One region of the Cupriavidus sp. a3 genome, then DNA from elsewhere that is predicted to be linked to it. Evidence: predicted binding sites of a transcription regulator. Region 1 holds the regulator's gene; the other holds the start of a gene.

Evidence for each region. Region 1 encodes LexA, which represses DNA repair genes until DNA is damaged. Its sites were predicted from a motif close to ACTGTATNNNNATACAGT; they were not measured.
Region 2: a site for LexA is predicted at 2,145-2,162, ahead of ACAD63_RS20660 (ATP-dependent helicase). Genes of this name have one in related genera too.

What each region holds. Positions count from the first base shown of each region.
Region 1 is NZ_CP170643.1:1,536,028-1,543,423, reverse strand. Features, by position in the region: gene ACAD63_RS07400 (DUF47 domain-containing protein) at 1-149, opposite strand, end outside; gene ACAD63_RS07395 (replicative DNA helicase) at 342-1,733, opposite strand; gene rplI (50S ribosomal protein L9) at 1,919-2,371, opposite strand; gene rpsR (30S ribosomal protein S18) at 2,403-2,681, opposite strand; gene priB (primosomal replication protein N) at 2,685-2,984, opposite strand; gene rpsF (30S ribosomal protein S6) at 3,062-3,436, opposite strand; gene ACAD63_RS07370 (asparaginase) at 3,549-4,541, opposite strand; gene lexA (transcriptional repressor LexA) at 4,822-5,478, shown strand; gene ACAD63_RS07360 (hypothetical protein) at 5,592-5,759, shown strand; gene ACAD63_RS07355 (hypothetical protein) at 5,760-6,110, opposite strand; gene ACAD63_RS07350 (hypothetical protein) at 6,647-6,886, opposite strand.
Region 2 is NZ_CP170643.1:4,331,393-4,338,788, forward strand. Features, by position in the region: gene ACAD63_RS20640 (LysE family transporter) at 1-11, opposite strand, end outside; gene ACAD63_RS20645 (hypothetical protein) at 108-719, opposite strand; gene ACAD63_RS20650 (SoxW family protein) at 859-1,386, shown strand; gene ACAD63_RS20655 (TlpA disulfide reductase family protein) at 1,507-2,040, shown strand; gene ACAD63_RS20660 (ATP-dependent helicase) at 2,206-4,317, shown strand; gene ACAD63_RS20665 (class I SAM-dependent rRNA methyltransferase) at 4,412-5,608, opposite strand; gene ACAD63_RS20670 (HP0495 family protein) at 5,820-6,128, opposite strand; gene ACAD63_RS20675 (D-alanyl-D-alanine carboxypeptidase family protein) at 6,178-7,386, opposite strand.

The DNA of each region.
Region 1 (7,396 bases):
GTGGCCTGGACGCGGCGGGCATGGGCCTCGGCGTTGGGCAGGTCGTTGACCAGGGCCTGGAGCTCGTGGGCGGCGGTCACCGCGCAGTCGGCGTGCTGGTTGAAATATTCGAAGAACTTGCCCTCGGTGGGCATGAATCGGCCGAACATGGAATGTTCCTTAAGGCGGCGCGTGTAGCGCTGCTGATGTGTTGCAGATGGATTGAACGCGAAGCACGACAGCCGCCGGGTCGGCGGCTGTCATCAAAGCGCAATATTTTACAGGGTTACGCGGACATTGCCCGCCGATTTGGCACAAACGAGACGGCCAGCGGTGCGATCTCTGCAGGCGGCTTGACTTCGTCAGGTGTCGTTGTCGAAGAACGCCGGGCCGCCGGTGAAGTTGTCGAACTTGGTGAACTGGCCCAGGAAGGTCAGCCGCACCGTGCCGATCGGGCCGTTACGCTGCTTGCCGATAATGATTTCGGCGGTGCCCTTGTCCTGCGAATCGGGGTTGTAGACCTCGTCGCGGTAGATGAACAGGATCACGTCGGCATCCTGTTCGATAGCGCCGGATTCACGCAGGTCGGACATCACCGGACGCTTGTTGGGACGCTGTTCCAGGCTTCGGTTCAGCTGCGACAGCGCGATCACCGGGCAGTTGAGTTCCTTGGCCAAGCCCTTCAGAGAACGGGAAATCTCTGAAATTTCCGTCGCGCGGTTCTCACCGCCGCCGGAGCCCGACATCAGCTGCAGGTAGTCGATGATGATCAGGCCGAGCTGCCCGCACTGGCGCGCCAGCCGGCGCGAGCGCGCGCGCAGTTCCATCGGGTTCAGCGCGGGAGTTTCGTCGATGAACAGCTGCGCATCGTTCATGCGCTGGATGGCATGCGTCAGGCGTGGCCAGTCTTCATCCAGCAGGCGGCCGGTACGCAACCGGTGCTGGTCCAGCCGCCCGACCGAGCCGAGCATACGCATGGCCAGCTGCGTGCCGGCCATTTCCATCGAGAACACTGCCACTGGCAGGCCCTGCTCCACCGCCACATGCTCGCCGATGTTCAGCGAGAACGCGGTCTTACCCATCGACGGGCGGCCGGCGACGATGATCAGGTCGCCGCCCTGCATGCCGCTGGTCATCCGGTCCAGGTCCACGAAGCCCGTGGGCACGCCGGTCACGTCGCTGGTGCTGTCGCGATGGTAAAGCTCGTCGATGCGCTCCACCACCTGCGTCAGCAGCGGCTGGATTTCCTGGAAGCCGGCCTGGCCGCGCGCGCCTTCCTCGGCGATCGCAAAGACCTTGGATTCAGCTTCGTCCAGCAGCTCGCGGACTTCCCGCCCCTTGGGCGCGAAGGCGGCCGAGGCGATATCGTCGGCCACCGTAACCAGCTTGCGCAGCACCGCACGCTCGCGCACGATTTCCGCATAGCGGCGGATATTGGCCGCGCTGGGCGTGTTCTGTGCCAGCGAATTCAGGTACGCCAGCCCGCCAACTTCCTCGGCCTTGCCCGCAACCTGCAGCATTTCATAGACCGTGATCACGTCGGCCGGCTTTGTGGCCGAGATCAACCGGGCGATGCTCTGGAAGATCATCCGGTGGTCGAAGCGGTAGAAATCCGCCTCCGAAAGGAAGTCCGCAATGCGGTCCCAGGCGGCATTGTCCAGCAGCAGGCCACCGAGCACCGACTGCTCGGCTTCGATGGAATGCGGCGGGACCTTGAGGTTGTCGAGTTGGGGGTCGGCGACGGGCGCGTTCATGGGGAGGGATTATAACGGCGGGACGCTGGCAGGAGGACGCACTACACCGGACATTTGCCGGACGTGCGTCCAACATCTGCCGGCCAGCGCCAGCGGGCAACAAAAAAGGCAGGAGCCAGGGCTCCTGCCTTTTCTGCTTGCAGTGCTTCGGGCGGCGCCGCGCAGCGGCACCGCTGCAGCGGGTCTTAGACCTGCTCGCCCAGCACCGACACGGTCACGTCGACCACGACGTCGGTGTGCAGCGCGACGCTGATCGGGTGGTCGCCCACCATCTTCAGCGGGCCGTTCGGCAGGCGAACCTGAGCCTTCTCGACCTTGAAGCCTTGGCCTTCCAGGGCCACGGCGATGTCGGCGTTGGTGACCGAGCCGAACAGACGGCCGTCCACACCCGACTTCTGGCTGACCTGGACGGTCAGGCCGTTCAGCTTCTCGCCTTCGGCTTGCGCCGCGACCAGCTTCTCGGCGGCGGCCTTTTCCAGCTCGGCGCGCTTGACTTCGAATTCGGCGATCGCGGTTTGCGTGGCGCGGCGCGCCTTCTTCGACGGGATCAGGAAGTTACGAGCGTAACCGTCCTTCACCTTGACGATGTCACCCAGGTTGCCCAGGTTGATGACTTTTTCCAGCAGAATGACTTGCATCGTGTTTTCTCCGTTACGGACCTAGGGCCTATCAGTTCTTGTGCAGGTCGGTGTACGGCAGCAGCGCGAGGAAACGCGCACGCTTGATCGCCGTATCCAGCTGACGCTGATAGTGGGCCTTGGTACCGGTCAGGCGGGCCGGCGTGATCTTGCCGTTGTCGCCGATGAAGTCCTTCAGGGTGTCCAGATCCTTGTAGTCGATCTGTTCCACGCCAGCCACGGTGAAGCGGCAGAAGCGCTTGCGCTTGAACAGCGGGTTCTGTTGCTGGAAGCGCTTCTTGTTCTTGTTGTCACGTTTGACGAATGCCATGATTCAATCCTTTACGAATGCTTTACATCCGGTGATGTGAAAGACGAGAGCCTTGCTGTTGCGGTGCTTGCGGGCGAGGAATCCTTCGCAGTCGAGCAGCGTGCCGAGCGGTAACCGCTCAAGCCGCTGACCCACCGGCCCGATCCCCATTGCCGCGATGGCAAACTCAACCTGCCGTGGCGTTTCCGCCTCGACCGTCTCGCCGCTGTACTGCAGGATGCAGTTCACGACGGGCACTCCGGCCGGGGTATAGCGCAGGGCATCGCGTTCCGCCAAAGTGGCGGCAAGCCGAAGTTGGTTCAACGCGGGGCCTCTTGCCGTTTGCCATCCGTGCCGCCAGGGCCGACATGGTCAGCCTGGGCGCGCACCGCAGTCCGCACTCAGGCGGCCTGGCCTTCGGTGGTCGTTTGCGCGGCCTTGCGGGCTTCTTCGCGCTGCACTTCCTTCATCATCGGCGAAGGAGCGGTTTCAGCCTTCTTGGTCTGCACGATCAGGTGGCGCAGAACGGCGTCGTTGAACTTGAAGGCGTGTTCCAGTTCAGCCAGCGTGTCCTTGCCGCATTCGATGTTCAGGCAAACGTAGTGAGCCTTGGCCAGCTTCTGGATCATGTAGGCCATCTGGCGACGGCCCCAGTCTTCCACGCGGTGAACGTTGCCGTTCTGCGAGGTCACGAGCTGCTTGTAGCGCTCGATCATGGCCGGCACTTGCTCGCTCTGGTCCGGGTGGACGATGAAGACGATTTCGTAATGACGCATTGACGCTCCTTTTGGGATTAGCCACCCGGGCGTCACGAGTCCGGTGCGGCAAGGTTGAATAGCCTTAAATTATAGCCCGGCGCCAACGGGGCGCGCAAGCGGCAAGGCTGGCTCAGGCTTTGGCAAAGGCGGCCTGCAGGCGCACGGGATCCCGTGCCAGCGCAGGATCCGCCGCAAGCGCCAATGCCAGCAGTACCCTCGCCTTATACGGATTCAGGTCCGAGGCGGAGACAAAAACGCCATCGGACGGGCTGGGATGCGCCGGAATCGCCACATGACCTGCCCCGGTGCGCGAACTGCGCACCACCGCCACTCCGGCGGCGGCGGCATCCACCAGGGCCTCCGCCAGCACTTCGTGTATCGAGCCATTGCCGGCGGCGGCCACCACCAGGCCCGCCACGCCAGCCTGCACCAGCGCATCGACGGCGATCCGGCCCGGCTGCGCGTAGCTCGCCACGATCTCGACCACCGGCCATGCGCCCGGCATCGGACCGATCGCCCATGCCTGCCGGGGCGTGCGGGCAAAGCCCACGTAGTCGTCCTGCACCAGCCCGAGCGGCCCGCACTGGGACACGAAGGCATCCACCGCCGAGGTATGCGCCTTGGCAACATCGCGCGCCGCATGGATCTGCTGGTTCAGCACCACCAGCACGCCCTTTCCGCGCGCATCCGGATACGCCGCCACCCGTACCGCGTCGAGCAGGTTGAGCGGCCCGTCGGCCGACAGCGAGGTGGACGGCCGCATCGCCGCCGTCATCACCACCGGGACCGGGCACGCCTGGGTCAGGTGCAGCGCCATCGCCGTTTCTTCCAGCGTATCGGTGCCGTGCGTGATCACGATGCCCGCCACATCCGCCTGCGCCGACCAGTGCTCGACGCGAGCGGCCAGCGCGACCCACAGCGCAAAGGTCATGTCCTTGCTGTCGACCTGCGCCACCTGCTCGGCTTCGATCCGTGCCACCGACTGCAGCGCCGGCACCGCCGCAAGCAACGACGACACGGGCACGGTGGCCGCCTGGTAGTGCGCGCTGCTGGCGGGGTTGCCGGAAGCGCCGGCAATGGTGCCGCCGGTAGCCAATACAACGATGCGAGGCAATTGGGTCATGGATGCTGGGGCTCAGGAAACAGAAGGGAATACATGCGCCGGGCGATGGAATCGCGATTGTAACGGCGGACTTCCACCGGAATGGCCCGCGCCGAGGCCGATCGGTTCACGCGCGCCAGCAAAAATTCTGCTTGCGCTGACGCCGATACTGTATAAAATCACAGCATACTGTTTAAACATACAGTGCCCGGCCCGCCGGATGCAGGATTTCGGGGACCGCCCAGTCCGTTGGGCAGCCCATCCAACCCTGCCCAGCGCGCCCGCACGGAACGGCGATCCCATGGCGACCCTGACACCCCGGCAGCAGCAGATTTTCGATCTGATCCGCAATACGATCCGCCGTACCGGCTTCCCGCCGACGCGTGCCGAGATTGCTGCCGAATTTGGCTTTTCCTCGCCAAATGCCGCGGAAGAGCACCTGCGCGCGTTGGCCCGCAAAGGCGTGATCGAGCTGACGCCTGGCGCCTCGCGCGGCATCCGCCTGAAGGTTTCGCGCAGCGACTCGGAAATGCCGGACCAGTTCTCGCTACCCATCCCCGACGTTTTGCAGCTGACGCTGCCGTTGGTTGGCCGCGTCGCAGCCGGCAGTCCCATCCTTGCCGCCGAACATATCGACCGCCAATACCAGGTGGACGCCTCGGTCTTCGATGAACGCCCCGACTACCTGCTGCGCGTGCGCGGCCTGAGCATGCGCGACGCCGGCATTCTCGACGGCGACCTGCTCGCCGTGCGCCGGGCCAGCGAAGCGCCCAACGGCAAGATCGTGGTGGCGCGACTCGGCGACGATGTCACGGTCAAGCGCCTGCAACGGCGCGGCGGCCATATCGAGCTGATCGCGGAAAACCCGGACTTCGCCAACATCATCGTTGAACCGGGGCGCGAAGAGTTTTCGCTGGAAGGCATCGCGGTCGGCCTGATCCGATCCTCCGGCTTCTAGCCGGTCACGGCAGGCGCTTCGCCTGCGCGGACCCACCCGCTTCCATTGCTTTGCAGACGCCGCCCGGCTTGCCGGGTGTTGACCCCGCTTTTGCCTGAAAAAGAGGTGCAACCATGCCGCAAACCCACCACGTCGCCGCCCGCCGCCCGGTCAAGCCGGTGCCCTTCCGCCAGTGCAAGGGCGTGCGCGTCTATCAGGGCGCGCAGCGCCGGACCATGGTAGGCAGCATGGCCGCGATCTGCAGGATGCTTGAACTGGAAACCACTAGCAAGCTGGCCTGATCAGCTACGCGCGCACGCCTTGGTTTCCGTCTCCAGTTCTTCCGGAGTCATCTGCGGGAACCATGTATTAGTCTTGCGCAACTCGACCGCCGTGCCATCCGGCCTGGCGGTCAGCGAGATCAGGTAGGCATACGCAAATTCGCCACTGATCTTTGGCTGTCCGATCCGGATTTCCATCTGGTTCTGTGCCGGCAGGTTGACCATCGTGGCTTCGTCGCCGAGATTGTTGCGCAGGCATTTGGCAACGTCAGCCATTTTTGCCGGCGTGAACAAGCGCATCGGCGGACGCGCACGAATATCTTTCTCCGATGTGCCGGTGGCGCATCCGGCCATCATCGCGGCCACTGCCACGCCAGCCCCTATTACCGCTGCTCGAAAGAACATACGACCCCTTTGGAATGCAAGGCGCGTATGGTACAGGAGCCACATCGATTGTGGGCGTCGCTGGCACTGAAAGGAGCGTCCAAGACGATGACGCAGGGATCTCCATCCCCTCCGCGCAAGCGCGTTTAGCCAGGCCACGCCAGGAAGAGTAGGCCCAGCCCGAGCACCACCGCCGCGAGGATCAAATAGTGGCGCCAGCCGTGCCTCGGATCACCGGTACGGTATGCATGATGGGAATGAGGGATGTGAGGTCTCATGGAGCGAATTGCCGAAAGCTCTTATCCCATCGTAGCCCTTTAAGACCAAGTCGTCCCGCTCGCGCAGCGTCCGCAGCATGCCGCAGCGCCGCCGTCTATTCCGATTCTCTAAGTGCAGTTCGCCTGCATAGGAAGCTGGCCGAAACGCCGCGCGTGTAAGGCGGCGGCACTGGTAAGCGCCAACGCGCCTGAGATGGCGAGTTGGTCGGCGAAGGAATCAAAATGCTTCGGAGTGGCCGCATGAGGCTACAGCCCGGTCTTAGTGTTCTCGACGCAAGCCTTTGCGTAAGCAATTGCTTCAGCCATCGCCTCTTCCTCGCTATTGAACGTGGCTTTGATCTTGTGTCGCAAGCCTGGGACAAACTCGTTTGCGTGATCGATTCTGCGCTCGAACAATACCGATGCCTCCCAGGATCCAGATTTCGACTTCCAGACCGTGCAGTGGCAGAAATACTCCCCTTCTTCGACCAAGGCATGGCTCGACATGGCGCGCTCCCATCGTTTCAGAGGAATCCTAGCATGATGAAAGAACGCCCCATCCGCTTCAACGGCAAGCCTCATCGCCCTCGTCCATCTGCTCGGTCACCGCACTCGGTCGCATACCCGCCAGCGCAAAACGCACGAACGGAATTTCCTCCCTTCTCGGCCGTCTCTTCGCAGTAGTCCAGCGGAGAATGGCTTTTTATGGCACGGCCGATATTCCCACTTCTACTGGTCGGCTTACCGCGCCGAGCAAGCGATCGACGAGCGCCATAAAGTGACTCGCGACAATATTGTGCGCTGCATCACAATTCATAACGAAGCTCTTGTGCGATGCGGCATATGATGTAACGGGGGACCTGTAGTAAGAGCCTTGGGCCCATGCAGCCAAGGCCTCATATCTGTTTTGACGGGGGAATTTCGGTAGCCCAAACGGGCCTTGGCCTATGCAGCCAAGGCCCACTCCATTCTGTGCAAGCGGCGAGGTCAGCGAATACACCCGACGGCAGAAGGAGG
Region 2 (7,396 bases), 1.8 Mb from region 1:
TCCCAACGCATTTCGATTCTCCTAGACGACAACTGCCCGACAACTGCCGCCGCCGCACTGACGCGGCCCGGCGCAAACCCTGTATTCCTGCGGCGTCCTGCGGGACCTCAGAACGGGTGGAAGCCGCCGAGGAACTGCTCCACCTGCTCGGCCTGGCGCTGGTCGCGCGCGGCGTCGCCGGACTCCAGCACCACCGCCTGGTAGGCGCGCGCGCCCACCGCCACCAGCCGCGCGGTCAGCCGCCGCGGCGACTGGTCCTGCGGCGACACGCCGCTGGCCTGCACTTCCACGCCGGCCAGCGGCCGCCCCGGCTTGTCGGCGGTCGTGATCGTGACCGGGCGCGTACGCGCCGGCTCGCCCGACGACGTGCCCAGGTTGGCCAGCAGGCCCGCCTGCATCGCCGCCAGCGCCTCGCGCCGCAGCGCTTCGTCGTCGGCAGGCAGCGTGACCACGCCCACGGCGAATAGCGTGTCGTCGACGCGCGCCGCCTCCATCGTCATCGGCAGCTTGCGGCCGGCGATGGTGACGTCGCGCGCGGCGCTGCTGGGCTTGCCGGGGTAGAGCGCGGCGTAGGCGCCCTCGCCGGACTGGATCGTGCGCCAGTCATAGCGGGGCGAACAGGCGCAGAGGGCCAGCGCCGCGCATACGGCGGCGCGGCGCAGCATGGGACTGCGGGCCAGGGCGGCCAGGCTCGACGACTGGGGCGAAAGAGGACGCATGGGGAAGCGTGTGGCGGACAGCGCGCGCAGGCCATGGAGCGGCTCTGGCGGCCGCCGTCGCCTGCGGGCGGAAACCGGTATTATCGCGGAAGTGGCGCCCCGGTGCATGGTGCGCCGCCTGACAGTCTTTCCCGACCGCATGCCTGTTCCCGCCCTGCCCCGCCTCGCCGTACCAGCCCGGTCCGCGCTGCTCCGACTAGCGCAACTGGCGCGACTGGCCGCCTGCACGCTGCTGGCAACGGCCGCCGGCGCGGCGCTGGCCGCGGGCACGGCGCACCTGCCTGCCGCCACCGACCTGGCCGCGCATGGCGCCGAGGCCGCGCAACGTGGCGAGCCGCTGGTGCTGCTGGTGTCGATGCCAGGATGCGGCTATTGCGACGCGGTGCGCCGCAACTACCTCGGCCCGCAGGCCGCCGCCGGCGAGATCGCGGTGCGCGAGCTCGACCTGACCGCCGCCACGCCGCTGCGCGATGCCGACGGCAGCATGACCACCGCGCGCGACTGGGCGCGGGCGCACCAGGTGCGGGTGGCGCCGACGGTGCTGTTCCTCGATCGCCAGGGCCGCGCCGCCGCCAGTCCGCTGCGCGGCATGCAGCCCGATTTCTACGGCGCCTACCTGGAGCAGGCGCTGGACCAGGCACGCGCCGCCATCGCCACACGGCGCTGAACCGCGCGGTGGCGCCGGCATTGCGACAGATTGACGCAAGCAGACCGCGCGCAACACCGCGGCGCCCGCGGCATTAGAATGTGTCGTTGCCCGAAGAGAATTCGCCTTCCTCCGCCTCCCATGACCACTTCCACTTCCGCCAAGTCCTCCCGCAAGCCCTGGCCCATCGTCGCCGCAGTCGTCGTACTGGCGCTGCTGGGCTGGTTCGGCTACCGCGCGCTGGCGCCCTCCAACGCCGCGCCGGCCGCCACGTTCACGCTGCTGTCGGGCGAGAAGGTCAGCACCGCCGACCTGAAGGGCAAGGTCTACCTGGTCAATTTCTGGGCCACCAGCTGCGCCACCTGCGTCAAGGAAATGCCCGACATGGTCAAGACCTACGAGCAGTTCAAGGGCAAGGGGCTGGAGTTCGTCGCCGTGGCGATGAACTATGACCCGCCGATGTACGTGATGAACTACGCCAAGACGCGCGGGCTGCCGTTCAAGGTCGCGATGGATTCGGACGGGTCCGCCGCCAGGGCCTTCGGCAATGTGCAGCTGACGCCGACCACCTTCGTGGTCGACAAGGACGGACGCATCCTCAAGCGTTATGTCGGCGAGCCCGAGTGGGATGCGCTGCACAAGCTGCTGGACGGCGCGCTGGCAAAGTCTGCGTAACGCTGTCACCCGCCGCCGCCCGCAACATTCAGGAAAAGGTGCTCATCGAGCACCTTTCTTATTGGTTCGTGCCCCATCCCGCGCAAAGCGGCTTGCACTGCCGGGCTGTATGGATATACAGTTAGCGCCAGCTTTTTTTGCCCGCCCCATTCCTCTTTCCTGCCTGTGTCACTCGACCTTGCCCCCGCCGCGGACCTCGAATCCGCCCTTGCCCCCGATGCGGCCGACGCAGGCCCCGCCTACCTGTCCAGGCTCAACCCGGAGCAGCGCGCCGCGGTCGAGCACGGCAGCGACGGGCCGCTGCTGATCATCGCCGGCGCGGGCTCGGGCAAGACCAACACGCTGGCGCACCGGGTCGCGCACCTGGTGCTGGGCGGCGCCGATCCGCGCCGCATCCTGCTGCTGACCTTCTCGCGCCGCGCCGCCGCCGAAATGGGCCGGCGCGTCGAGCGCATCGTCGACCAGGCGCTGGGCACGCAGACCGGCGCGGGCCGCGCGGCGCTGCAGTGGTCGGGCACCTTCCACGCCATCGGCGCGCGCCTGCTGCGCGAGTACGCCGAGACGCTGGGCCTGTCGCCCGCCTTCACCATCAGCGACCGCGGCGATGCGGCCGACCTGATGCACGTGGTGCGCCACGACCTGGGCCTGTCCGAGACCGCGAGCCGCTTTCCCAAGAAAGAGACCTGCCTGTCGATCTACTCGCGCGTGGTCAACACGCAGGCGCCGCTGGAGGACGTGCTCAAGCAGCAGTTCCCGCGCTACGCGATGTGGGCCGATGCGCTGCGCACGCTGTTTGCCGGCTATGTCGAGGCCAAGCAGAAGCAGCACGTGCTCGACTACGACGACCTGCTGCTGTACTGGGCGCAGGCCATGGCAGAGCCGGCCATCGCGCAGGACATCGGCGCGCGCTTCGACCACGTCCTGGTCGACGAATACCAGGACACCAACGCACTGCAGGCGTCGATCCTGCTGGCCATGCGGCCCGATGGCCGCGGCCTGACCGTGGTCGGCGACGATGCGCAGTCGATCTACGCGTTCCGCGGTGCGACCGTGCGCAATATCCTCGATTTCCCGCAGCAGTTCACGCCGCCCGCGCAGCAGGTGACGCTGTCGCGGAACTACCGCTCGACGCAGCCGATCCTGCAGGCCGCCAACGCCGTGATCGGACTGGCGGCCGAGCGCTATACCAAGGATCTCTGGTCCGAGCGGCTGTCGGCCGAGAAGCCCGGCATCATCGTCGTCAACGACGAGGCCGACCAGGCGCGCTACGTGGTCGAGCAGGTGCTGGCGCGGCGCGAGGCCGGCCTGGCGCTGATGGCGCAGGCGGTGCTGTTCCGCGCCGCCGACCACAGCGCGCAGGTGGAGATCGAGCTGGCGCGGCGCAATATCCCGTTCGTGAAGTTCGGCGGGCTCAAGTTCCTGGAATCGACGCACGTGAAAGACGTGCTGGCCGTGGTGCGCTGGCTGGAAAACCCGCGCGACCGCATGGCAGGCTTCCGCACGCTGCAGCTGCTGCCGGGCATCGGCCCCAAGACCGCGGCACGTGTGCTCGACGCGCTGGCGCTGGCCACCGAGCCGCTGTTCTCGCTGCAGGAATTCGAGCCGCCGCCGGCCGCTGCCCCCGCGTGGGCCGACCTGCTGACGCTGGCGCGCGCGCTGATGGCGCCGGCCTCGCCGTGGCCGTCGGAGTTCGAGCAGGTGCTGGCCTGGTACACGCCGCACCTCGAACGCCTGCACGACGACGCCGCCGCGCGCCAGGCCGACCTGCAGCAGCTGGAACGCATCGCCGCCACCTACGGCGCGCGCGAGCGCTTCCTGACCGAGCTGACGCTGGACCCGCCCAGTGCGTCGAGCGATGAATCCGGCGTGCCGTCGCGCGACGAGGACTACCTGATCCTGTCGACCATCCACTCGGCCAAGGGGCAGGAGTGGAAGGCAGTATATGTGCTCAATGCCGTCGATGGCTGCATGCCGAGCGACCTGGCGACGGGAACGACCGAAGAGATCGAGGAAGAACGGCGGCTGCTGTATGTGGCGATGACGCGCGCCAAGGACCATCTGGACGTCGTCGTGCCGCAGCGCTTCTACGTGCACCAGCAGGTGGGCTTTGGCGACCGGCATGTGTATGCGTCGCGCACGCGGTTCATCCCGAATCGCGTGATGCCGAATTTCCACAGCCGGGCATGGCCGCCGCCGCCGATGCCGGGCGAGGGGAAGGCAAAGCCGGCGCTGGCGCCGGTGGACCTGGCCAGCCGGATGCGGAATATGTGGCGGTAGTCTCGTCGCGCCGTTTTTCTCCCCTCTCCCGCGCGCGGGATAGGGGAGAAAACAAGCGGCGCGCTAGGGCTGTCGCCGCTTCCGGATCGCAGCGTTACCCCACCTTCTCCAGCAGCAACCCCTTCAGGTACTCCCCTTCCGGGAACGCCGCCAGCATCGGGTGATCGGTGCCGGCCGACAGCCTGCGCAGGATGCGCGCATCCGCCCGCGCATCGGTCATTGCGCCCGCCACGATCTTCTGGAACAGCTCCATGCTGATCGCGCCCGAGCACGAGTACGTGAACAGCAAACCGCCTGGCCGCAGCAGCTGCGTGCCGACCAGGTTGATCTCCTTGTACGCACGCGCGGCACGGTCGATATGCTGCGCCGACGGCGCGAACTTGGGCGGGTCCAGCACGATCAGGTCGAACTGACGCCCTTCGGCGCGGAATTCGCGCAGCGTCTTGAACACGTCAGCGTCGAGCCAGGTCGCGCGCTCCGGATCGAACCCGTTCAGGGTGACGTTGCCCGCGGCAATCTTCAGCGCCTCGCCCGACGAATCGATCGACGTCACCGACTTGGCCCCGCCGCGCAGCGCGGCCAGCGAGAAACCGCCTGTATAGCAGAAGCAGTTCAGCACCTCGCGCCCTTCGGCCAGGTCGCCCACCAGCTTGCGGTTGTCGCGCTGGTCGACGTAGAAGCCGGTCTTGTGGCCGTTGCGCACGTCGACGTAATAGCGCACGCCATGCTCGGTCACCGACAGCGCCGGATCGGGCTCCGCGCCGGCCAGCACGCCGGTCACCAGCTCCAGCCCCTCGCGCTGGCGCACGGCGGCGTCGGAGCGTTCATAGACGTTGGGGCAGCCAGTCTCCTTGACCAGCGCCTGCACGATCGCGGTCTTCCAGTGCTCCACGCCGGCCGCATTGAACTGGCACACCAGCTGGCCCGTTTCCCCACTGCCGTAGTAGTCGACGATCAGCCCCGGCAGCCGGTCCGATTCGCCGAAGATCAGGCGCACCGCATCGCTGTCCTTCACCCACTGGCGCCGGTAGGCGATGGCCGCGGCCACGCGGCGCTTGAACAGCGCGTGGTCGACCGGCTCGTTTTCGTCGAAGGTCCACACGCGCGCACGGATCTGCGATTCGGGGCTGTAGGCGGCCTTGGCCAGGAAGCGGCCGTCGGCGGCGCGCACGGTCACGGTCGAGCCCGGCTCGCAGCGGCCTTCGGTGGTGGCGATGCCGGTGGCATAGATCCACGGGTGGCGGCGCAGCAGCGATTTTTCCTTGCCGGGTTTCAGGGTGATGGTGTTCATGTCGGTATGGGGAGGATGCGTGCCGCAGCCGCGGTGTTTGGCTCCCTGCGGTGCGGCTCCCCTCTCCCGCCTGCGGGAGAGGGGTTGGGGGAGAGGGCGGGAGTGTCAACAAAGTGACGGGCGTCGGCATTGCCAGCGCCTGCCCTCTCCCCCGGCCCCTCTCCCGCGCGCGGGAGGGGGGAGCAAACAATCAGGAAAGATACGTCAGCGGTTACAGCACCACCTTCACCATCGGATGCGAAGTCAGCGCCCGGTACAGGTCGTCCAGCTGCTCGCGGCTGGTCACCCACACCGTCACGGTGAGTCCGAGATAGTTGCCCTTGCTCGAGGGCCGCATCTCCATCTTGCCCGCATGGAAGTCCGGATCGAACTCCTGCACCAGCGTGACGATGGCCTCGGCAAAGCCGTCCTGCATCGAGCCCATCACCTTGATCGGGAAATGGCTCGGGTATTCGATCAGCGACTGCTCCGGCGGGATATCGCCGGGCTTGTTGCCGCTGCCCTGGTTGTCGGAAGTCATGTCGTTTTCTCCGGCGCGGCCCGGCAAATCTCCAGGCCGCGCGTGCCAATCACTTGCGCTTGAACCACAGGCGGATGGTGTCCCACAGGCGGCCGAAGAAACCGGCCTCGGGCACTTCTTCCAGCGCCACCACGGGGAACTCGGCCACCTTGTTGGCGCCGTCCATCAGCTTGACCATGCCCACCTGCTGGCCCGCCGCGATCGGCGCGATCATCAGTTCCTGGCGCTCCAGCACCGGCTTCAGGCGACCGCCGGTGCCCTTGGGCACGGTGACGAAGGTCTCGTGCTGCACGCCGATCTTGACCGTGCCGGCCTTGCCCTTGTAGATCTCGGGCGTGGCCAGCACCTGCCCCTTGTCGTACAGGCGCAGCGTGTCGAAGAACTGGAAGCCGTAGTTGAGGATCTTCAGGCTTTCCTGCGTGCGCACCTGTTCGGTGGTGGTGCCGATCACGATCGAGATCAGGCGGCGCTGGCCGTTGGGCACGTTGGCCAGCGGACGCTGGGCCGACGAGATCAGGCAATAGCCGGCGGACTTGGTGTGGCCGGTCTTGACGCCGTCCACGGTCGGGTCGATGTACAGCAGGCGGTTGCGGTTGGGCTGCCTGATCTTGTTATAGGTGAACTCCTTCTGCGAGTACATGGCGTAGTACTCGGGGAAGTCCTTGATCAGGTGCGTGGTCAGCGTCGCCAGGTCCACCGCGGTGGTGTAGTGGTTCGGGTCGGGAATGCCGTCGGTGTTGGTGAAGTGGGTGCTCTTCATGCCCATGCGCTGGGCCTCGCGGTTCATCATCGCGACGAAGCCCTCTTCCGAGCCGCCCACTGCCTCGGCCAGCGCCAGCGCGGCGTCGTTGCCCGACTGCACGATCAGGCCCAGCAGCAGGTCCTGCACGCTGACCGGCTTGTTGGGCTCGATGAACATGCGTGACTCGTCGCTTTTGACCTTGAGCACGAGGTTGGTCGGCACCACGGTCTGTTCCAGCGTCAGGCGCTTTTCCTTGAGTGCCTCGAACGCCAGGTAGGCGGTCATCAGCTTGGTCAGCGAGGCCGGCTCGATGCGCTGGTCGGCATTCTGCGAGGCCAGCGCCTGGCCGCTGGTCACGTCATACAGCATCCACGACTTGGCGGCGACCTGCGGCATCGGCACGCCCTGCGCAAGGACGGCGGCGGGCGCGGCGGCCAGCGTGGCCGTGGCGACGGCAGCGACGATGGCGGCGGGTGCAAAGGCGGAGGAAAGGCGTGTCGTGGCTCTATTCAGCATTGTTTCTGTT